DNA from 3 places in the Alistipes sp. ZOR0009 genome. Region 2 is predicted to be linked to each of the others. Evidence: riboswitches for the same ligand, from Rfam matches in the RefSeq annotation. Region 2 holds a riboswitch; each other region holds the start of a gene.

Region 1 (7,970 bases), on a different contig from region 2:
CGGTATCGGTACAAACCGACTTGGTTGGAGCTGCTGTTGCCCTTTGTGGCGATACGCCAGGCATCGCCTGCATCCTAGGAACAGGCTCCAACAGCTGCTTCTGGGATGGCAAGTCCATCGCCAAAAACGTATCTCCCTTAGGCTTTATTCTTGGCGACGAAGGCAGCGGCGCGGTACTCGGAAAACTGCTCGTGTCCGACATCCTAAAGAACCAGCTATCTGAAGCCGTGACAAAGAAATTCTTTGACGAGTTCGGGTTTACCGCAAGCGATATCATTAATAAGGTATACCGACAACCATTTCCCAACCGCTTTCTAGCATCGCTCACCCGTTTTATGGGAGAAAACAGAGAGGAGGTGGAAATTCGGAACATCATAGTGGCTAACTTTGTTCTGTTTATCAAACGCAACGTAATGCAGTACGACTACCAGCGCTATCCGGTTAATTTTATAGGCTCTATTGCCTTTTACTTTAAGGATATGCTTGAGGAAGCAGCGGTGGTTACGGGCATAACAGTTGGAACAATTATCCAAAGCCCCATCGATGGGCTGGTTAAGTTTCACTCAAAAAACAGATAATGGCCTTTAAAAAAATTACAGAACAGCCTTCGCTCTACAACAATCTAGACAAAATGCCAGTAGCCGAACTACTGGAAAACATCAACAACGAAGACCAGAAGGTGGCCATCGCCGTTAGGCAGGTGATTCCACAAGTTGCCACGCTGGTTGACGGAATTGTAGAGCGGATGAAGAAGGGAGGCCGCATATTTTACCTTGGAGCAGGCACCAGCGGACGGCTAGGCGTGCTCGATGCCTCGGAAATTCCACCTACCTATGGAATGCCCCAAGGTTTGGTTATCGCCCTTATTGCGGGTGGAGATAGCGCCCTTCGTATCCCTGTCGAATCGGCCGAGGATGATCCCAACAAGGGCTGGGAGGAGCTACAAGGCCACCGCATCAACGAGCTAGATACGGTAATAGGAATTGCAGCATCGGGCACCACCCCTTACGTTGTTGGCGCCCTAGCAAAGGCAAAGGAGGCAGGAATACTTACAGGTGCCATATCCTGCAATCCCGATTCGCCTGTAGCAGCCATGGCCGATATTGCTATCGTGCCGGTCGTTGGTCCTGAGTTTGTAACTGGATCGACACGCATGAAATCGGGAACAGCACAAAAGATGGTGCTTAATATGATAACCACGGCAACGATGATTCGGCTGGGTAAGGTTAAGGGAAACAAGATGGTCAACATGCAAATAACCAACGCGAAGTTGGCCGACCGCGGCACCAGAATTATTGCCGAGGAGCTCAATATTGAATACGAAAAAGCAAAAGTACTACTCCATTTACATGGTTCGGTAAAGAAGGCTTTAGAAGCATACAAAGCAACGGAGTAAATAGTTAATTAAAACGGATGAAAAGAAGAATTGCATTGGCAATGGTGGGTTTGGCTATAGCTGGAGGGGTTATGGCAGAACGAAATCCACTGGTGAGGGAGGTAAACAAAGGGATTTACAAAAAAGGGCTATCGGGCAGGCATATTGCGCTGTGGCATAGCCACGGATTCTACTACGAAGCATCGCAAGATAGGTGGGAATGGCAAAGAGCCAAAACATTTGGAAATGTAGAGGATATTGGAAACATGCCCTACGTGGTAAAGTACCTCACACCCATGCTGGAGAATGCAGGAGCGGTAGTTCTCAATCCGCGCGAGAGGGATATCCAAAAAAACTGCATTGTTGTAGATAACGACCACTCGACCGCCAAATCTTCGTTCGTAAAGGTTGCTGGTCCTTGGAAAAACATTTTAGGTGGGTACCGTTACCAGTCAACCCTGCAGGAGCACGAGAATCCGTTTACCGAAGGAAGCTACCTACAGGCCAATACCTCGAAAAAAGAGAGCGCTACGCTAACCTACCTCCCCAACATACCTGCCGCCAAGAAGGGCGAGTATGCCGTGTACGTATCGTGGGCCAACAACGCCAAAAATGTAAGCAACGCTACCTACCGGGTGTACCATACCGGGGGTGTTAGCGAATTTACCGTTAACCAAAAGATGTTTGGGGCCACGTGGCAGTATCTTGGCACCTTTACCTTCGACAGCCAAAACGCGGCGGTGGTGGTATCGAATAAGAGCGACGAAAAGGGGGTAGTAACCTCCGATGCCGTTCGTTTTGGAGGAGGAATGGGCATCGTTGCCCGCCGTCCATCCGAGACCATTGCCAAAAACATAGTGGCATCGCTACCCGACAACAACGTTATAGAGCGCATAAAGCCCAACGAGTTTAGATGGAAGAAAAGTGGCGTGCCCAGCTACCTCGAAGGCTCGCGCTACTACCTCCAGGCGGCAGGAATACCCGACAGCATCTACAGCCGATCGAAATACCTGAACGACTACACCGACGACTACCAATCGCGCCCCCATTGGGTTAACTTTTTAAAGCGAAATGGCATTCCTATCGATCTTTCGCTGGCCTTCCACACCGATGCTGGAATTACGCCCAACGATTCGATTATTGGAACCCTCGGCATCTACTCCACCAAAGGCGAGAAGTTTAGCGACAAGCGAAGCAAGCAGCTAAGCGCAAGGTTAAGCCAAATGGTGCAGGATCAGATATGCTCCGACATCCGCCGAGCCTACAACTCGCAGTGGACAAAGCGCCCGCTTAAGGATGCGGCCTACTCCGAGGCAGCAGGCCCCGATGTGCCCTGCATGCTGCTCGAACTCCTGTCGCACCAGAATTTGGCCGACATGAAGTACAGCCTTGATCCCCGATTTAGGTTTCTGGCTGCGCGTGCCATCTATAAGGGAATCGCCCGCTTTATAGATTCTACCACCGTAATACAACCGCTAGCACCAAACCATTTCGCCATAAAGAAGCTGGGCGAAAAGCAGGTCCTCTTAACCTGGAAAAATACGGTAGATACCCTAGAACAGAGCGCCAACGCCACCAAGTACCGGGTGTACTTCAAAAAAGAGGATGGCGGCTACTCCCCCACCTTTATTGAGGTTACGGGCGATTCGCTCATCTTCGATCTACCCCGTTGGGGCGTACAGTACGGCTTTAAGGTAACCGCCGTAAACGATGGCGGCGAAAGCTTCCCAACCGAGGAGCTATCGGCCTGCCTATTCGACAAACCCGGCAAGCCGGCGCTGCTGGTAAACGGGTTTACCCGCCTTTCGGCCCCGGCGTCGTTCGACAATGGGCAGAAGGCCGGATTTGAGTGGTGGCAAGACGAGGGCGTTACCGATGGCGTCGATATGGCCTTCCTAGGCTACCAGTACAACTTCGACCGCGCAACCCCTTGGCTCGACGATGACAACAGCGGCTGGGGCTCGTCGGGTACCGAATGGTGGGGCCGCCTAACCTACGGCAACACCCACGACTTCACGTCGCTCGAAGGAGAATCGTACCAAAAGCTGCAGCTATCGTACGTATCGTGCAGCAAGGCGGCCTTTGAGGAGTCCTGCGATGTTAGCAAATACGATTTAATAGAGATCCTCTTTGGCGAACAGCGCTACGTGAAAAATTTCAGGGAGGAACCCGATTCCATCACCGTATTTAACGACAAGTTGCTAGCGCAGCTCGATACGGCCATCAGCCGCAAGATTCCGCTGCTACTTTCGGGCGCCTACATTGGCACCGACATGGTGGAGAGGAAGGATTCGACGGCCATCAAGTTTGCCGAGAATAAGCTAGGGTTTATTTGGCGTGCCAACATCGGCAGCCGAACAGGTGAGGTGGAGTCGACCGACGTTGCACAAAACCACCTTAAGGGAGAATGGCACTTCTCGTGCTCGGCCATCGACGACAGCTACGACTACCCACAAATATACAGAGTGGAGGCCCCGGATGCCATAGAACCTGCCAAGGGAGCCATCCGTTTGCTGCGCTATACCGACTACACCAGCAGCGCGGCAACCCTTTACAGCTCTAAGGGAACTCCCGTAGCAGTTTTCGGATTTCCCTTGGAAACCATCAAAAATCAGCAAAAGAAGCTCGCTTTTATGGCGCAAATCCTAAAAACTTTAGGACTATATAGCCCCAAAAAGTAGCCCAACGATATTTTATAAGACCAATCCCACCTAAAAAATAGCCTAGGTGGGATTTTCTTTTATCCAGCCGTGCAGCGCTGCATGGTGGCGTTTTCTGACATGGTAGCAATGCCCTTACCTTTACCAAATTGGGCAACGGCAAAGGCCTTCCCTAAATTTACCATCTCGTTAGGATACCTCAACATTCGGTTTGGCGTAAAGAAATCTCGGCGTCGGAAAAAACATGCCGATTTGGCAAGTTACACGCGCTTCCTCCAAAATTACCTTTCAGTTGAGCAATCTTAATGCTGGTTGAGCAAAATTTCCTGCCAGATTGGCATTCTTATGCTTCGGCGTGATAATCTTTCAGCCAGGTTGGCATTCTTAGGCTTCAGAATGGCAATCTTTCGGCCAGATTGGCATTCTTATGCTTCAGCGTGGCAATCTTTCAGCCAGATTGGCATTCTTAAGCCGCGGAGAGGCAATCTGCCAACTAATGGGGCTATCTTTTTTGATAAAAAACAAAACATATTGCCGATTTATGAGCCACGACACCAGAAGAAACCATATTTTGCCCAAGATAGCCCTAACCATCCACCGCTGCATAATCTTTTTATCCCGCTTTAAAATATTTACCCCAGCGGCGAACCTATTCGCGCCTTGGTGCATTAACTAGCCTCGGCACGAAAATATTAGCCTCCGTAGCGTATCCATTAGCGGCGGCAAGCAGCGCCTAAAGGAGAACGTCTATAAAAACAGCCCGTTTAGAGATGCCTACAAGGCAAAGCCGCGTGGAGTTTTCACCTTTCCCATTTCATCCTGTTTTTAGAGAAATCTTGGTCACAAGTAAGGGTAAAAAACGTTCGTAAAGATGATTTAAGGTGCAAACATCGTGCCTCTACCAGCCTTAATCCGCGAAATTGGGTAGCGGTGCATTGCATGCATCTCCGCAAGAAAATACCGCAACTTTGAAGGCGAAAAACCAAGGCATAGCCGCGTGACATCCCCTCGGCTTGCTGTTTTTTCTATTTTATTCGGCCAATTTTATATACCTTCGTCCCGATTTTGGTGTTACACTCGCCTCTACTCGCGAATGTGATGAAAAGGGAATCAGGTGCAAATCCTGAACAGACCCGCTGCTGTAAGCTCCGCCGAAGTCTTCGAGCAATACTCAATCCACTGTTTCCTAACGGAGATGGGAAGGACGCCCGAAGATGGAGCAAGTCAGAAGACCTGCCAAAATGCTATAATCTGAAAGCTTTCGGGGAAATAAAGCTGAGGAGACAGATAAAAGCATCACTTTATTTGGCAAAGGCATACCTTCTTTTATCCGTTCGTTTCGTTTTACCTCCCTGTAAGCTATTGGTTACTCAATACGCTTAAATATGTTTTATCGGAATTCAAAATTATGGCTAACGCTGCTGGGATTGCTGGCAGCCCCGTCGTTCGAGGCGTATGCCCAAGGCAAGCTAAACCAAATGCAGCATATCGACGAGGTGGTGGTGGTAGCCAAGAGCTACAAGGAGGTTATTCCGGCTCAGCACCTCACGGGTAAGCAGCTCGAGAAGCTTAGCAGCCATTCGGTGGCCGATGCGCTGCGCTACTTTGCCGGTGTCCAAATAAAAGACTACGGCGGAATGGGTGGCCTCAAGACCGTGAACGTTCGCAACATGGGGACGCATCACGTAGGCGTGTTTTACGACGGCGTGCAGATCGGGAACGCGCAAAACGGGGTGGTAGACCTCGGCCGATTCTCGTTGGACGATCTAGAGGAGCTCTCGCTCTACAACGGACAGAAGAGCGACATCTTTCAGTCGGCAAAAGACTTTGCCTCGGGGGCGGCGGTGTACTTACGCGCCAAGAAACCGACATTTGAGAAGGGAAAATCCTCCAACTTTAGGCTAAAGTACAAAACCAGCACCATCCAGCTCGTTAATCCATCGTTCCGGTGGGAGAAAAAGGTAAGCGATAGCGCCAGCTTTAGCCTAAGCGGCGAGTATATGCGCTCCAACGGGAAATACCGATTCCACAGCCGCCGAGTTTACACCGACGGTACGGTTGCCTACGACACCTCGGCCACCAGAATGAATAGCGACATTGAAACCTTCCGTGTAGAGGGCGGCCTATACAACAGCATCTTTGGCGGAAGGCTGCAAACGAAGGTTTACGCCTTTGGGTCGAAGCGAGGGCTGCCCGGCGCGTGCACTAAATTCAAGTTCTACATCGGAGATCGGCAAGACGATGTCAATATTTTTGGACAAAGCACCTTTACAAAGGATGTTTCGTCGCGCTACAAGTACCAGGTAAAGGCAAAATTTGCGTACGACTATCTTCACTTTCGATCGTTGGATTCGACACGCTTTATGGAGGAAATAAAGGAGGTGGGCAAAGAGTTCGACAACACCTACAAGCAAAAAGAGGCCTACTTTTCTACAAGCCACATCTACGACATCACCAACTTCTGGAGCATTTCGGCATCTACCGACATCCAGCTCAACAGCCTTGAGGCCTCCTCGAAAAAAAACCTGCTAATCCCCTTTAAATCCCCCCGCAGATTTACCGGAATTGCAACGTTGGCAACAGCCGTTACCATTAACCAGCTAAAAGTACAGGCAAGCCTGTTGGGTACCTACGTTTCGGACAAGGAGTCGAAGGTTAGCCAATCGCCAGACAAAAGGGATGTAAGTCCGGGCATTTTCTTCGGATATACCCCCTTTGCCAGCACCGATTTAAGCCTACGAGCCTTCTACAAGCATATTTTCAGGATGCCCACCTTCAACGACCTGTACTACGCGCACGTTGGCAGCAGCGTGCTCAAACCCGAGCACATAGACATGTACAACGTCGGTTTTACCTATAAGAAGAAAAGCAGCAGCAGGCTGGTTAACAAAATTGCGGTGCAAGCCGACGCCTACTACCTCCGTACCCTCGATAAAATTATAGCTGCGCCTACCGGAAGCCAGTTTAGATGGATGATGTCCAACTCGGGAAAGGTGCTGAGCAAGGGAGTTGAAGCAAGCATTGCCGTTCAGTCGCAAATTGGGCAAGCGATGCTCAACAACACCGTAAGCTACGGATATAGCGATGCCCGCGACTACTCCATCCAGAATGGGCACAAGCTAAGCTCCTACGGCGATCAAATTCCGTACACGCCTTGGCATAGCGGCTCCATCATCTCGACCCTTAGCTACAGAAGCTGGAGCTTTAACTACAGCTTTATATACGTAGGAGAGCGCTATAATGGCGGCGTTAACAACATCGTAAAAAACTACGTGGAGCCGTGGTATACGCACGACTGTTCTATCCAAAAAGAGTTTAAGCTAAAGCATAATACTACCATTAACACCTCGCTAGAGGTGAATAACGCGCTAAACCAGTACTACGAGGTAATTTACAACTACCCGATGCCAGGCCGTAATGTCAGGCTTGTAGTTAGCATTAATATTTAAGCCTTTAAACATGGATACCATAAAAGCATATACCCAGTTTATCAAAAAGCGCAGCAGAAATAACGCAGCAGCCCTTTACGGCAAAGGTTTTGCCCTTTTACTCGTTGCCTCTCTAAGCCTTATTTCGTGCCGCAAGGAGCAAGTTATCTTTCTGACGGAGAAAGATCAGGTTACCACACCGCTTTTGGGCACCAACATAAAAGGGTTCTACCTGCTAAACGAAGGGAACATGGGAATGAACCGGGCTTCCATCGATTTCTTTGAGTACGAAACCGGAACCTACAAAAGGGACATCTTTTCTGAGATAAACCCTCATGTTGTAAAGGAATTGGGCGATGTGGGCAACGACATCAAGATATACGGATCGAAGGTGTACGTTGTTATCAACTGCTCGAACTACATAGAGGTTATGGATGCAAAAACCGCCAAGCATATCAAGGCGCTAAAGATTCCAAACTGCCGCTACATGGCCTTTCATAATGGCAA
Region 2 (7,970 bases):
CGTCAAAAACTGTTTGATAGAAGGCAACAGCCCTGCTCATATCCACCACGGGGATTTCGAACCATCCTACCATGTTACGTTTTATTTCCATAGCATAAGGTTTTAATTTTACCCAATATACGATAAGTTTTATCGTCTTTTCCACCTTAATAGTTGCAGGTATATTAGGTGATGTGCTGAAAATTATTATTTCAAGTCTGTTTTTTAATTATAAAATGTAAGTGTAAAGGTGTTTTTCGGTTATAGATTGATTTTTGATATGGTTTTTTTATAGAAAAACTATTACATTTGGGCAGTAGCAGAAAATATAAGTAAGCTTATGGAAAATTTAGACTGGGGAAAATTGCCATTCGGTTATATTAAAACCGATTACAACGTTCGCTGCACATTTAAAGATGGAAAATGGGGCGAGTTAGAGATTTCTGATTCCGAATATTTTCCAATTCATATTGCGGCGACAGGGCTACACTATGGTCAGGAAGCTTTTGAGGGATTAAAGGCTTACCGCGGTAAGGATGGTAAGATTCGTCTTTTCCGTTGGGATGAGAATGCCAAGCGTTTGGCGCGTTCGGCTGAAGGAATTTTGATGGCACCAGTGCCTGAGAAGCTTTTTGAAGAGGCCATCCTTAAGGTTGTGAAACTTAACGAGCGTTTTGTGCCACCTTTTGGTACAGGTGCTTCGCTATACATTCGTCCACTTTTGTTTGGATCGGGTGCCGAGGTTGGTGTTAAGCCTGCAAGGGAGTATACCTTTATTGTATTTGTGACCCCAGTAGGGCCATACTTCAAGGAAGGTTTTAATCCAGTGAAGATTGCCATTGTTAAGGACAGCGACCGTGCGGCTCCGCTAGGAACAGGTACGCTAAAGGTTGGTGGAAACTATGCTGCGAGCTTACGTGGTGTGGTTCAGACTCACGACAAGGGTTATGGTTCGCCAATGTACTTGGATGCTAAAGAAAAGCGTTACATTGACGAGATTGGTGCAGCAAACTTCTTCGGAATAAAGGATAACTGCTACATTACTCCACAAAGTACGAGCATTTTGCCTTCGATTACCAACATGAGCTTGCTAACACTTGCCGAAGATTTAGGGTTAACTGCCATTCGTCGTCCGATACCTGTTGAGGAGTTGGATACATTTGAGGAAGTTGGCGCTTGCGGTACCGCTGCGGTAATTTCTCCAATTGGCGAGATTGCAGATCTTGAGACTGGAAAGACTTACAAGTTCTGTAAGGATGGACGTCCTGGCGCTTTATCGACTAAGCTTTACGAAACCTTGGTAGGTATTCAGTATGGCGATGTGGAAGATAAGCATAACTGGGTGACTGTTTTGGACTAAGGATTTTTATCTTTATATGTAAGGGCGGCTGTTGTCGCCCTTTTTTGCGTAGTAGAGGTTTTGGTGATGCAGGAAGGCCGTTTGGTGGTTTATGCTCGATTGGGAAGGTGCTGAGAAGGCGTACTGCGAGTAGCCGCTTGGGTGTGAACCATTGTTGCCTCTGTTTTGCTGAAATTGGCCCAGTTTGAGACGGGAAGAGAAAGGGATAGAGGCGAGAATATCGCCATATACGGCTGTTGTAGATGGGGTATGGCTATGCTATTGGGCATTCCGAGGCGTGCCTGCTTTATAGGTTGGAAACCTTATGCGGATGAATGGTGATTAGATGGGCTATTGTTAGCCTATATTGGGCTCTTGTTAAGGTTTGTTTCGGTTGGAGATTGGCTTGCCGAAATATCTTTACTTCTAAATTTTTAAATACCTTTGCACCAGCTTGGCAAACCCAGTTGGGTTTAGAGGGAATCCGGTTAAACTCCGGAGCTGTACCCGCAGCTGTAAGTTCTAGTAGCGGCTTTTAGATATTTACCACTGTCATCTGATGATGGGAAGGTTCTAGAAGAGGAACGAGCCAGAAGACCTGCCAAACAAACCAGAAATCAACTTTCGGGATTAAAAGTTTAAAACAAATGATTAGAGTTTTCGCCCTTTCGGGGTTAGTTTCTTTAGCATTACTGCTAGGCTCGTGCGGAAATAAGCAGGGCAGCCAGCAATCAGCCGGCAACGGGGAGGATTCATCCTACTTCTCAACTAAAATCAGCTTAAAGTACTTGCGCGGATTTAAGGTTACCTACCATGGCAGCTATGCCAAAGTGGATGTTCGCGATCCCTTCGACACTACCAAGACCCTTAAGACCTATATTTTGATAGATCGGAAGGCCGAAAAGCCTGCGAACCTACCTTCGGGGACAATTATCAAGGTTCCCGTAGAGCGTTCGGCGTGCTTTTATGGGCTAACCGTGCACGAATTAGCGAAACTTGGCGAGAATCAGACGGTGACTGGCGTTGCCGAGATTCAGTACGTGAAGGATAGCTTGGTGCTTGCTAAGTATAAGCGCGGACAAATGGTTGATTTGGGCGAAGTAGCGCAGGCAAATGTGGAGCGTGTTATCGAAGCAAACCCTCAAGTGCTCATTGTATCGCCTGTATCGGGCGGTTCGCTGCGAAAGATAGAGGAAACTGGTGTACCCTTGGTGTACGATTGCTCGTACTTAGAGAATACTCCGCTTGCCAGAACAGAGTGGATTAAGTTTTTGTCGCTGTTTTATAGGAAAGAGGCGTTGGCCAACCAACTTTTTGACAGCGTGGAGGCTCGCTACAACCGAGTTTCGAAGATTGCCAAGGCGGTGAAGACGCGTCCGACGGTGTTTTCGGAGAAGAAGTTTGGGCAGGTGTGGTACATGCCGGGAGGTGCGAGCTACATGGCCAGATTTTTTGAGGATGCTGGATCGAACTTTATGTGGAAGGACGATAAAAGCACCGGTGCGCTGTCGTTGGGCTTTGAGGCGGTGCTTGCCAAGGCATCTGATGCGGACTTTTGGGTGATTAAGACCAATACCCCTTTTGTGTACACCTACTCGCGGCTAGAGCAGGAGTTTGGTCTTTACAAGAGCTTTAAGGCATTTAAGAAAGGGAACGTAATAAACTGCGATACGGGGCGTTCGCCCTACTACGAGGATGGCTTTTTGGAGCCTGACGTGATTTTGACCGACTTGGTGAGCCACTTTCATCCGGAGCTGATGAAGGGCTACCAGCCTAAGTACTTTAAAAAGTTGGATAGGTAGATGTTTGGAACCAACCATAGGAGGCATTACGGGCGGCTGCTGATATTTTTGGGGCTGCTGATACCGTTGCTGATGCTGCTGAACGTAGTTTGGGGCACCGTGACGATTCCCGTGGGGGAGGTGATGTCTATTATTATGGGTAAGGAGTCGGATAATGTGGCTTGGAACAACATTGTGTGGGTTTCGAGGATTCCGCAGTCGATAACGGCAACGTTGGCTGGCGCTTCGCTGGCTGCGGCGGGACTTTTGCTGCAGACGCTCTTCCGTAATCCGCTTGCCGATCCGTCTATCCTCGGAATTAGCACGGGTGCGAACCTTGGCGTGGCAATTCTGGTGCTTGCGCTGAGCGGTTCGATGATATTTGGAACGCTTGTGGGCTTTGCCGCCAGCATTCTGGCAGCATTTGCCGGATCGGTGGGCGTACTTTTTATCATTCTGTACTTTTCGACAAAGATTAAGAACACCGCGATGCTCCTTATTATAGGGATTATGGTGGGGTATATTGCCTCTTCAATCATATCTGTACTCAATTTTTACGCATCTAAAGAGAATATCCAGATTTTTGTTGTGTGGGGGTTGGGTGACTTCTCGAGCGTTACCTGGAAGGAGATGCCGATTTTTGTGCTGGCGTCGCTTTTTGGTGTTGGCGTGGCGCTGCTGCAGATAAAGCCGCTAAACGCCTTGCTGCTTGGGGAGAGCTACGCCTCGAATCTGGGCATCAACGTGAAGCGTTCGAGGATGCTAATTTTAATTGCGACGGGATTGCTAACGGCGGTGGTAACGGCGTTTTGTGGCCCTATATCGTTTATTGGGCTTGCGGTACCTCATGTGGCACGTATGCTGCTGGGAACATCGAACCATAAGACACTTTTGCCCGCTACCATTCTGTTGGGCGCTGTTGTGGCGCTGATTTGCAACATTCTGACGACGTTGCCCGGTGAGGGGGGCATTATTCCCATAAATGCGGTGACCTCGATGCTGGGTGCACCGGTGGTGATATACGTGATACTGAATAGAAAGAAACTTCAATACTTCTCGTGATGAAAAGAGCGACGACCAATAGCGCGGGCGACACGACCAACCTTTATGCCAGCGACCTTTGCATAGGGTACTCCGGCAAGGGTAAGGAGGTTATGCGCATTCACGAGAACCTGAACTTAGAGCTCAAGGCTGGCGAGCTGACTTTTTTGCTTGGCCCCAACGGTGCTGGTAAATCTACCTTAATTCGTACGCTGGTTGGCTTTCAACCTAAGCTAGACGGAGAGGTTACCATTAACGGCAGGCGTATAGAGGGGTACAACGAGCAGGAATATTCGAAGCTGGTGAGCGTGGTTTTAACGGAGCGGTCGTCGGTTGGAGGTATGACGGTGAGAGAGCTCGTTGGTTTGGGAAGATATCCGCACGTTGGGTTCTTCGGAATTCTTAGGCGGAAGGACCGATTGGTGGTTGAGAAGGCAATTCAGGAGGTTGGCATAGCAGATTTGGCCAACAAGTACGTGAGCGAGCTTAGTGATGGCGAGCGCCAGAAGGCGATGATAGCAAAAGCGCTGGCACAGGAGACTCCTATCGTTGTTTTGGACGAGCCTACGGCTTTTCTGGACCTGCCCAGTAAGATTGAGATAATGGTTTTGTTGCACGAGCTGGCAAACAACACCAACAAGAGCATCCTTTTATCGACGCACGACCTAGAGCTGGCGCTGCAGCTGGCTGATAGGATTTGGCTGCTCTCGAAGGGGCGCCCTATGGTGAGCGGTGTGCCCGAGGATCTGGTACTTTCGGGCAAGTTCAACTCGTTTTTTGAGCGGGAGGGTATTCTTTTCGACAAGGAGACGGGATCTTTTAGGGTTCACAACCCGCTGGCCAAATCTATCCATATAAACGGGGTAGGCGTGGAGGCACAATGGGTAGCCAACGCGCTGGTGCGAAATGGTTTTGCGCCATCAACCGATCCGGATGCGGAGTTTAGGGTAGATGTGAGCGAGGAATGTCCGGGCGAGTACATGGTTTACCGTAACTCGGAGAAGGTATTTACGGCTGATTCGATAGAGATGCTGCTTAAGCTGCTGAAGGCATCGTAGATGGTGGCATTTGGGGAATGCCTGCAAGCATTGCATGGAGCTCGTTTAAGGAAACGGGCTTTTTTTATGCCCTTTTGTTAGGTAGCCACCAGCAGGCGCAAAGCTGTTGGGGCAGCGCAGGGGTGGCTACGAATATTGATGAAGGGGCTGTGCGTTTGTTTCTTAGTTATGGCTTTCAACGGTGAGCGCTAATGATCTTGAGTTAAAGGGTACGGATTGTTTTTTAGAGAATATTTTGCTAGCTAATGCATGTTGTGTAGGATTATTTTGAGGTAGACAACCTTTGGGGATAATGCGAAAATGTACTTCATTTGTGATCTCGTAAATATTGAGATTCTGAGGGCTGTTGGTATTGACATGATTTCTTTAAGATCTATTTAAGGCACTATCTGAGGTATTCTAAATAAGGTTTATGAGTTTTTCATGCCGATTTACTTCTGCTTTATAAAATTTTGTATAATCAAGTTTAAAATTATATGCTGAGTATTTTTAAAATAACAAATGGTAAGAAGGTTGCCGTATTTGCCGCATTGGCAATTCTTTCGGGGTTGATATTTGAGCTGGTGGCTTACCTTGGTTTTATTACAACTCAAGAAGGTTTTCATCTTTACTGGAATCTGAAATGTATTTCTCCAAATTTACAGATGGGGTTGCTTAATTCTGATATCCAACAATATCATGGAAATGGGAATGCTATTCCTGTAAATCTATTTAATGTGCTGATTTATATTACAGGTTTAGTCGGTTTGGTTATTTTTTATGTGAGCAAATTTAAAGAGATTAGGCTTATTCGTTTTTTCTTTTCGATTGTTTTTCTATCAAATGGGATTACGCTTTTTTTTATGGTAATTAATGCCATACGTTGGATTAGTAATCCTGCTTTTAACCTGTTTCTTTGGGTGCTAAACTTTGTAATGGTAATTTTTTGGTGTCTTATTTCTTTTATAGTGTTACGACACTACATGCAAGAGCGAGAATTGGAAATGGATAGTGAGGTTGAAGATTTGTTTGGAAACAAAGGGATTTATGAATCTCCTAGTAAATTACAGCGCTTATTTCATTCATTGGTTGACACTTGTATTGCAGTAGGTGTTTGTTCTGCCTTAGTAGCATCATTTTATTTAGGAGTGATATCAAACGATTATTTTGCGACACCTACATCCTTGGAGCGTTCGTTAGTTATACTACTATCGATGTTTGTTCTCTATGCCTTATTTGAATGGCTATTTGGAGCGACACCTGGGAAGATGCTTACAGAATCTAGAACCATTAAAACTAATGGTGGTAAGCTTACTTTAGGATGTGTCCTTGGCAGATCATTTGCTCGCTTTATTCCTTTTGAATCGTTCTCATTTCTTACTTATGGAGATGGCTGGCATGATTTATTAAGCAAAACAACGGTAGTGAAGGAGAAAAGAACTGGCATTGCCGGGAGGTGGTATTGGCTTCTTCCTTTGGGATATCTGCTTCTTGTAATAGGAATTTACGTTGGTGGAGAAATGCTGGAGAAGTATCGTTTTAAGCAAGAGAATGAAAAGAACTATAGCAGACATTATAACCAACTGCAGAGGCAGCTAGATAAAATTACACCTAATACTGTAATTATACTTAACTCTATTGAGGGTGATTATTCAAGTGGGCATATCTCGTTAATTGTAGATAAGGTTATTTCAGATGCTGTTGAGGTTTCGATTATTCCAAATGAGGGCGTCTCGAATTTGTCTGAAATGGCTCAGCGATATACTCAAATGAAGCCGCTAGTTGGTGGAGTGAGAATATTGATATCTGATTTGAAAAAAGGTATAACACCATCCATGTCTGACTATATTAGTAATAAAATTGTAGGATTTAGGCTTCCAAATGATAATCATCGGTATGCAATCTCTGATTTTGCGTTGCTTGATCGTCCTTTTTTGAGTGCTCGAGGAAAGGTGTTGTACGATAGCCAAATTATAACCTTTTATTTAGAAACAAAGGGGAGTGCTGCTGATTTGATTGCTGCAAAAAATATAGAGGGTGATATAAATTGGGCTGGCACGTTACCTCTTCAAATTAAATCGGCAGACTTAAATAGCTCTTATGAGAATGAAATTACAATGATTGCAAACAACTGTAGGAAAGATGAAAACATTAAAAGTATTCTTACTTTGAAAGATTCGCAGGGTTGCATATATCAGTTTATGCTTACTGTACAAGATAAGGAATGTAGTATTGAAAAGATAAATTAGCGGCGAATTTGAGTTGTCTATCTAGAATTAATATTGCTGCTAATCTCTTATTTTGGTAATATCAAATCTAAACAGAACAGGTTACCTTTAAAATATAAATCGACCTCCCCATTTTTACAGGGGAGGTCGATTTTTTAAGGCTAGCTCTTATTTAATGTAACTTTTACAAGCGTATTTTCTCCTTTTGTGATGTGGATGGTCATGGTTACGGTGGCGTATCCCGCTTTTTCGATGGTTATCGTATAGGTTCCTGGGGCTAGGTTTCTAACCCTAAAGCTTCCCTTTTCGGCGGTTTTCTTTATAAGAGGCTTTGCGGAAGCGCCGTTGGCGGTGGTGCCCTCTTTGGAAACAAGCGTGATGGTTGCCTTAGCACCCTTGATAGGATCGCCGCTAGCTCCGCACTGCACCTTGGTAATTAAGGATATGGTGGTGGTTCCCTTGTTGGGAATTATGCGGTTGATCTTGTATAATCGGTAAAATTCGGGCTGCGTATCGCGAAGTATCTCGATTACGGAGTCGAACTTGCCGAGTAATGCGTCGTTTG
Region 3 (7,970 bases), on a different contig from region 2:
GTAGGTTTTTCCGTGTATGGTAACAGGTACAAACATCAGCATGCCTCTTCCTGCTTTTTTGATGCTCAGCGGAAGTTCGGTGTCTCTATTTGGCCGAATAATCTCGGGCTTCTGCTCGTTACGTACCTCGTTATAGTAATTTGCTAGCTGGGTATAGAAGGAGAAGTTCTCCTTTCTTGCTGCTTCAGGTATTTGATCGAGAAAGCGGTAGAGAAGATCTGCACTCTGGGCATAGCAGCCTTGTTCCCCAAGTATTTTACTCTTAAATAGTACCATGCTGCAAACATTCGAAGATCCTAACTCGCTTTGGCAGTGGGCAAGGAGGGAGTCTATGCCAGTAAGTGCCTTTTGCGGTTGATTGAAACGTATATTAATCATTACTTCTGAAAGACCTTTAAGAACAGGTGTCTGAATTTTGTCCTTCATCTTTGGGTAGTCTTCCTCCAGCGCAAACCAGCTATTTTGGTTCAGATGGTTTATTATTCGTTTATCTGCCGATTCTTGGGCCTTAGCACCTGTTGTCGAAAGAAAAAGAGCAAGTAAGCAAACGATGGTAATCCTCATGTTTTTTAGGTTTGGTAGTTAGATTTTTCTTTATGTAAGGTTGACTTGCAAAGTATTCTATCTAGCAAATCGCAATTCTACTTCGAGCGAGATGTTTTTCGAATGGTTAAATTTTAGCATGCTTATAGTAGGATTACGATTTAAAAGATGGTTTGCAAATTAGCGTTTATCCTTTCTTTTGGGCATTTGTAGCGCTAAATAATACCTTCGAAAAAAGTGTTTTGCAACAGTTGTTGGCCCTGTGGTTAGCCTTTTGCCATATTACGGTAGCTGGTTTGTATTAACCATCCAAAATGGTTTGGAACTGTCCTTGCTACGGCTAAATAGCGATAGGCACATTTGCTTATATCTTTTTTTGTCGGCTTACCTCCTTTTTTGCATTTGCCTACCCTGCTGTTTCGATGGTAGTTTAGAGTTTATTGGATAGCTGTCGGCAGCCAATGTAAGTCGTCTTTCCGAAAAGAGGCGCTTGTTTGCATGTTAAAATCCATTACATTTGCCCCCGATTGGTAATTGGGTGTTTTACGATGCCCAATGTAAGGGAATCCAGCGTAAATCTGGAACTGTACCCGCAGCTGTAAATTCTCACCTAGTGTGCCGGAATATCTTAGCCACTGTTCGTGCCGAACGGGAAGGCTTCCGGTACGAGAAAAGTCAGAAGACCTACCAGTAAGGAACTCAAAAAGACATAATGGATTCCGGGATTTGAGGATTATGTCGGTTCAACTTAGCATTTCATTCTCCGTTGTTGGCGATTATTTGCTATTCGTTTATGATCATATTTTTTACTACTAGCTATGCGAAACATTAGCGTGTTTCTTGTAATCCTACTTTTAGGTGCTAGCCATGTCCTGTTTGCACAGAATGGTGTGGTTAAGGGTAGGGTTACCGATAAGGATACCCATCAGCCATTACGGGGGGCTTCTATTTTGGTAGATAGCCTATCTAGGGGTGTTGTCACCAACGATAGGGGGGAGTTTATCCTGCCCAACATTCCTAACGGCAAGCATCTTCTTTCCATCTCGTACACGGGCTATACCTCTCAGATGTACTCCATTACAGGCGAAAAGATGTTCCCCTTTGTGAATATCGAGCTTAAAACCAGCGTAAGCGAGCTTACCGAGGTGGTTATCACCGGAACGGGAACGCCGCACTACCTTAAGAGCGCCCCCGTACAAACCGAGGTGTTTTCTCAAAAGGCGCTTGATAGCTTTGGAGCTGGAAGCGTGGAGAGCTTGTTGGCTGGACTAAGCTCCTCCTTCACCTTCAGCTCCAATGCAATGGGAACCTTTATGCGCCTCAACGGACTTGGCAACGAGTATATTCTGGTGCTGCTTAACGGTAGGCGATTGTATGGCGATGTGGGCAGCCAAAATGATCTAAGTAGGATCGATCCAGCAACAATAGAGCGGGTGGAGATTGTAAAGGGGGCATCGTCGTCGTTGTACGGTTCGGATGCCATTGCTGGGGTGGTAAATATTATTACCAAAAGGAGCAGCAGCCCGTTTGTGGCCAGCAACGTAACCCGGATTGGCTCGTACGGGGAGTGGCTGCAAAGTAATACGGTGGGAGTCTCGAAGGGGAAGCTGCAGCTTACCACCACCTTTAACCGTAAGCAGCAGGATGGGTGGCAGAATAGCCGCTTCGAAATAGATAGGAAGGGAACGCCGAGCAATCCGTCCGACGATGTGCTGGTGCCAACCTTTACCTTAACCAAGAATCCAACAACCAGCATCAGCATAAAGCAGGGTATAAGCCATCAAGCTACCGCACGGTTGTCGGTTAATGCCGATGCCGATCTCTCGTACCGTAAGGTGTCTCCTCCCATACGGGCAAAGGGGTATCAGTTTCTTTACCACAACCAATCGTACGCGGTGGGGGCTAAGTACCTGCTTAAGGGTAATGGTCATGTAACGGTTGATGCTACCTACGACCGCTTTAGGTACCTCTACCAGTACGACATGAAGTATAACGTAAATCAGATAAACAGCAAGGGCGAGGCGCAGTTTATCACCTACTATCCTGGCGACCGCTCGCTAAATAACGATCAGCAGAAGATGACCGTAAACGGGCGTTTGGTTTACAGGCCCAATACGGTGCACAGCGTGGTGGCTGGTGTCGAAGGCGAGATGGAGTGGATGGAGGCCCCCTTCCGCCTTAAGGAGGGGACGGTGAATGGCTACATGGCAGCCGTATACGTGCAGGATGAGGTGGCCTTCTCCTCTAAGCTTGTGGCAACCGTGGGTGGCCGAATGCTGCACCATAGCGAATTTGGGCAGAAGTTTACGCCCAAAATATCGCTAATGTATAGGATGGGTGATTTTAACCTGCGCGGCACCTATGCCAGCGGCTTTAAAACGCCAACACTAAAGGAGCTAAACTACCGCTACGAGCGCGAGGATATGGGAGCCTACCGTCTTTACTTGGGGAATCCTAAGCTTAAGCCTCAGACATCGAACTACTACTCTGCTGCCGTAGAGTACAACGCCAAGGTGGTTGTTGCCAGCGTTACGGCCTACAGCAACTGCTTAAACGATATGATTGAGTACAGGGCCATTGCCACTTCGCGCGAAGATGCCGAACGCGGAGTGGAGGAGACAAAGCAGTATGGCAACATTGCCAATGCGCGCATACTTGGCGTGGATGCTCTGCTAAACCTTAAGATGGGAAAGCATTGGCTTTTGGGAGGAGGCTACAGCTACACCGATGGGGTTAACCTAACCGAATCGTGCCGATTAAAAGGTTCGGCTCTGCATAGCGTAAACGTTAAATGCCTATGGCAAACGGCCTGGTCCAAGTATAAGCTCAATGTTGGGCTGTTTGGCGATGCCCTTACCCGGCAGTATGGCGATGCCCTCTCCGAAAACTACTACGATCGTCAGGCGGCAGATGGCTACATGCTTTGGCGAGTTAATACGGTGCACGGCTTTACGCTCAGTAGGCGCCTAAAGGCCGAGGCGGCCTGTGGGGTCGAAAATATCCTCGACTACAAGGAGGATAAGCCGTATGGCTCGTCGTACGGGACTACAACGCCCGGTAGAACCTACTACCTGTCGCTAACCCTGAGGTTTGCCAACTAGCAGCAATTACTATAGTTCAACCAATAATAAAACAAAATGAGAAATGTAAAAAGTGTTTTAGCGCTAATGCTCGGCGCGTCGCTCCTGCTTGCAGGCTGTAAGGACGATAAGGATGGTGATGCAGACTACAACCCTGTATCTGGGAAGAAGGGAGTTTTGTTGGTAACCTTTGGCAGCAGCTACGGCTACTACGACGGCGAAGACACCTCTCCGTTTAAGTACCAAAAGCCCAAGGATACCTTCGATAATGTGATGAAGCAGTTTAAGGAGACGTTCCCCAACGAGGAGGTTCGCATGGCCTACACCTCGGGCATAATAATGAATAAGCTCAGAAAAGATGGGAAGGCCAACCTCGATTTCCCGAACGAGGCGCTTAAGAATATGGCTAAAGAGGGCTTTGAGGAGATTACCGTGCAGTCGCTTCATATAATCCCCGGTGCCGAGTATAACGAGATGATGGGCTTGGTAAATGACTTCAAAAAGAGTTACCCCAAGGTTAACATCAAGGTTGGACTTCCGTTGCTTTACAGCAATACCGATATCCAAAAGGTGGCCGATATCATCGTAAACCAGTATAAGGCGGTGCTGGATAAGAACGAGGCCGTTGTATTTATGGGACATGGTAACGAGAAGTTCTTGGCCTACAACGCCTACTACAAGCAGCTGCAGGAGGCCGTAAGCAAGAAGTATCCCACCTACAAGCTGTACATCGGAACCGTAGAGGGTGAGCCCGGAATAGAGGATATCGTAAAGCAGCTAAGCTCGCAAGCCATTGCTGGGAAGAAGGTAACCATTGCGCCGCTAATGTCTATTGCTGGCGACCATGCTAACAACGATATGGCTAGCAGCGAACCCGACAGCTGGAAGTCGACGCTCGAAAAGGCCGGTTACACCGTGGTACCCGAGCTGGTTGGCTTAGGAGCCTACAAGGAGATTGTCAACATATGGGTTGCGCATAAAAAGGAGTCGAAGTAGCAGTAACTTTTTTATAGGTGCATTCTATCCGAATTCTGAAGGCGGCATTTCAATGCTCGTCTTCAGAATTTTTTGCGTCTTGGGTGTTTGAGATATTAGCTGCAACATTATAGAGGTTTTAAAGAAAGATGGTTACCTGCTATTTGTCCATATCGGTAAACTTCATACCTTGGATGAAAATTGTAATTTACGGCTTTATAAAAACTAAAAAGGATAAGTGTAGCACTCAAGGAATGGTATAGGCAACCGTTGGGAGGTGTAGCTTACCATGCAATTGCTAAGTGTTTTGCCTTGATAGGTGTTGTTCCGGAATGTTTACTAAAATCATATGTATGAAAAAGCTTTTGTTTACGATTGCAGCGGCTATCCTATCGGCTGGTCTATTTGCACAAGCTCCTAGCGATTCAGTCTTATCTGAATCTGAAGTCATTTTAAAAACCCCATCAGGAGATATATCTGGTACTTTGACGATTCCTAGTACGGCAAAATCCTCGCCGATAGTCTTGATTATTGCAGGTTCGGGGCCAACCGACAGGGATTGTAACTCAGCTATGGGAATTCGAACAAATGCCTACAAGCTGCTTGCTGCAGATTTGGTGAAAAATGGCATTTCATCGTTGCGGTTTGATAAGCGGGGAATCGGTAAAAGTAGGCAGGCAAAGACCTCTGAAAGCGAGCTCCGATTTGAGACTTATATAGATGACGTTGTTTCATGGATTTCTTTACTAAAAGCGGATAAACGATTTTCGTCAATTACCATATTAGGCCACAGCGAAGGCTCTTTAATTGGAATGGTTGCCGCAGAGCGTGCACCCGTAGCTGGGTTTATTTCCATTTCGGGAGCTGGGAAACCGATTGATAAAATTTTAAGGGAGCAGCTGCAAGCTAAGCTACCACCGCTACTATTAGACGAGTCAAATAGGATCTTAGATAGCTTAAAGGCTGGGAAAACAGTCTCGAATGTAAATCCTAGCTTAGCGACACTATATCGCCCCACCGTTCAGCCATACATGATTTCTTGGATGAGGTATGATCCTACGAAGGAGATTGGTAGGTTGAAAATCCCGGTACTAATAGTACAAGGGACAACCGATTTACAGGTTACTGTTGAGGACGCAAAACTGCTTTCGGCCTCAAAGCCTGAAGCAAAGCTTATGATTGTAGAGAATATGAATCATGTCTTAAAGAATTCAGACTCCGATCTTCAAAAGAATATGGAAACCTATCGGAATCCAGACCTACCCTTAAAGGCTGAATTGACAGCAGGTATAGTTGATTTTGTAAAGGGCATTAAGTAAAAAAGGCATAACAGCGGGTGTAAAACATGGCGGTTTAATAGGGGGGGGCGTTCTCAGCAGTGTTGGGTTTCGTTGCTTCACAATTCGTCATGTTTTATATCCGCAGATCATCATAAGTATAAAAGAAAAGTACCTAAAACAAAGTAGCATTATAGCAGATGAATGTAAACATTAGGCTAAGCAAAACTGGGCAAGCATTTTTCAAATCTAAAAAGTATCAAATTCGAGTTAACGGAAACCCTATCGGACAAGTTAACTCCCGAAATTTTAAGCTATCCGAAAATCTTTTGCCAGGAAAGTATTTAATTGAAGTGGAAGAGGAGGGATGTTTGATAGGTAAGGATATAGTCGTAAATCCAGAACAAATGCAAACTATTACAATAAATCCGAGTATGACATTTTCAAGTATACGGGGTTTTACTATTGGACTTGCCATTATAGCTATTGCTGTTCAATTTTTTATGCTTGATAAGGTTTCACTCCCCTTAATGTTTATCCCTTTAATCCCTTTGCTGTTTTTTGGGAAAGGAAGCTTTAGCAAAAGTTTTTCGCTAACGATCCAAACGGGTTAAGCCTTTGGGTTGAGGGGAAAATATAGCCAAAGGCTCGGTATTGCTAGGGGAATGGTAAGATTTTTATACTGGACTTTAGCTGAAACCCTTCTCTTTGGCTGAACCTGCTCTTCCATAAAACTACTTATAGACCTAGTATCATTTATTGGGGGAATATTGGGTCACTAAGTAAAACATTATTTTCTGAGCAGCACTCTTAGTCCTTATCTGCTATCTTAAGTCCGTGTTACAATCTTCTTATTATATCATTGCTGTCAATTTTGCTTCTGTTAGCTACGCTCTTCTTAGAGGTAAATGTGTACGACACATTGACAAAGAAGGTCCTAGAAGGCTGCTTCCCGTATATTGTATAGTTAAGTTCTGGGTTTTTAATAAGCACGTATTGGCGTTGAGTTTGAAAAACATCATTTATGCCTACGCCAACATTTAGTGATTTCTTTAAAAGTTGGTGATTATAGGCTATATTACCATACGCCTGCCCCTTTACGAGTTTGGTTGCCTCAATCATGCTCGATATGTAAAATACAGAGAGGTCGATGCTGCTATTAGGGCTAACTCCCAGCCGGTTGTTTGCTGAAATTGCAGCCGTAAAATGCTTTGTTTGGGCAAAACCTTGGGGGATATATGCGTAATATACCTGGGTATTCCAATTCAATGACCACCATCTAGAAACTTTCCCATTATAACCATAATCAAGGCCAGTATATATAGCATGTCCGCAGTTTTCGTTTGACTGGTAAATAAGTCCGTTCTTGACAGTCCAACTTTGGGTAACAACGTCTGCAGAGTAGCGAAAGTAGGGCGTCAGGTAATGGTTTTTATACCGATATCGAAGTTCTATCCTATCCGAAAGTATTGGTTTTAGGTATGGATTGCCAATGTTATATTCATAATCAGAATTTCGAACTGTAAATGTGCTGAGCAAAAAGAATGGCATTCGGGAGATAGATCGAGAGTAGCTAATTGCCAAGGAGCGATTTTTATCGATTTCGTAGGAAAACGTAAAATTTGGAAATAGGTCGTTGTTTTGGCTTTTTATCTGTTCGCTACTATTGGCTTGTCTATTAACTCCCGACTGGTTGGCCAACTCTAAGCGGCAACCAAGCCTAATAAAGATTTTTTTCGAAAAAGTTTTGCTTGCAGCAGCATAAAATGCCAGTATATCTTCGTCAACATCGTAGGAGGTGGTTGGGGTGCTGTTGGATGCTACCGCATAGCTGCTGTTGCGATTGGTTAATACGTACTTTGCCCCAGCCTGTACCCCCAGCTTATTCATATAGTTTTTTACAAAATCTACCTGAAAAGTTCCATTTCTAGTTTTGGCATCGGTACAACTCTGCTCTGTAAAATTATTCGCTGTATTATTTTGGTAGGCAGATTGAATGAACGAATCGTTACCATTTTTATGAAAAACTAAATCGGCTAAGATTTGAAGCTGGCTTTCCAATGTGTCAATTCTCCAAGTATAGTATGCCGAAGCA

The links. A riboswitch is a leader RNA that binds a small molecule or an ion and turns the genes downstream of it on or off. The one in region 2 is predicted to bind cobalamin.
Region 1: linked by a shared signal. The riboswitch ahead of L990_RS13210 (TonB-dependent receptor) and the one ahead of L990_RS11185 (ABC transporter substrate-binding protein) in region 2 are both predicted to bind cobalamin.
Region 3: linked by a shared signal. The riboswitch ahead of L990_RS14430 (TonB-dependent receptor) and the one ahead of L990_RS11185 (ABC transporter substrate-binding protein) in region 2 are both predicted to bind cobalamin.

What each region holds. Positions count from the first base shown of each region.
Region 1 covers NZ_JTLD01000046.1:63,474-71,443, reverse strand. The annotation lists gene L990_RS13235 (ATPase) at 1-578, shown strand, start outside; gene murQ (N-acetylmuramic acid 6-phosphate etherase) at 578-1,396, shown strand; gene L990_RS13225 (fibronectin type III domain-containing protein) at 1,414-4,056, shown strand; gene L990_RS20525 (hypothetical protein) at 4,116-4,241, opposite strand; cobalamin riboswitch at 5,085-5,291, shown strand; gene L990_RS13210 (TonB-dependent receptor) at 5,421-7,484, shown strand; gene L990_RS13205 (YncE family protein) at 7,495-7,970, shown strand, end outside.
Region 2 covers NZ_JTLD01000034.1:56,733-64,702, reverse strand. The annotation lists gene L990_RS11195 (VOC family protein) at 1-91, opposite strand, end outside; gene L990_RS11190 (branched-chain amino acid aminotransferase) at 308-1,339, shown strand; cobalamin riboswitch at 1,757-1,939, shown strand; gene L990_RS11185 (ABC transporter substrate-binding protein) at 1,966-3,120, shown strand; gene L990_RS11180 (iron ABC transporter permease) at 3,121-4,161, shown strand; gene L990_RS11175 (ABC transporter ATP-binding protein) at 4,161-5,198, shown strand; gene L990_RS19250 (RDD family protein) at 5,675-7,426, shown strand; gene L990_RS11165 (carboxypeptidase-like regulatory domain-containing protein) at 7,567-7,970, opposite strand, start outside.
Region 3 covers NZ_JTLD01000052.1:44,486-52,455, reverse strand. The annotation lists gene L990_RS14435 (retropepsin-like aspartic protease) at 1-564, opposite strand, end outside; cobalamin riboswitch at 1,055-1,250, shown strand; gene L990_RS14430 (TonB-dependent receptor) at 1,362-3,644, shown strand; gene L990_RS14425 (sirohydrochlorin cobaltochelatase) at 3,681-4,619, shown strand; gene L990_RS14420 (alpha/beta hydrolase) at 4,952-5,917, shown strand; gene L990_RS14415 (hypothetical protein) at 6,076-6,489, shown strand; gene L990_RS14410 (outer membrane beta-barrel family protein) at 6,716-7,970, opposite strand, start outside.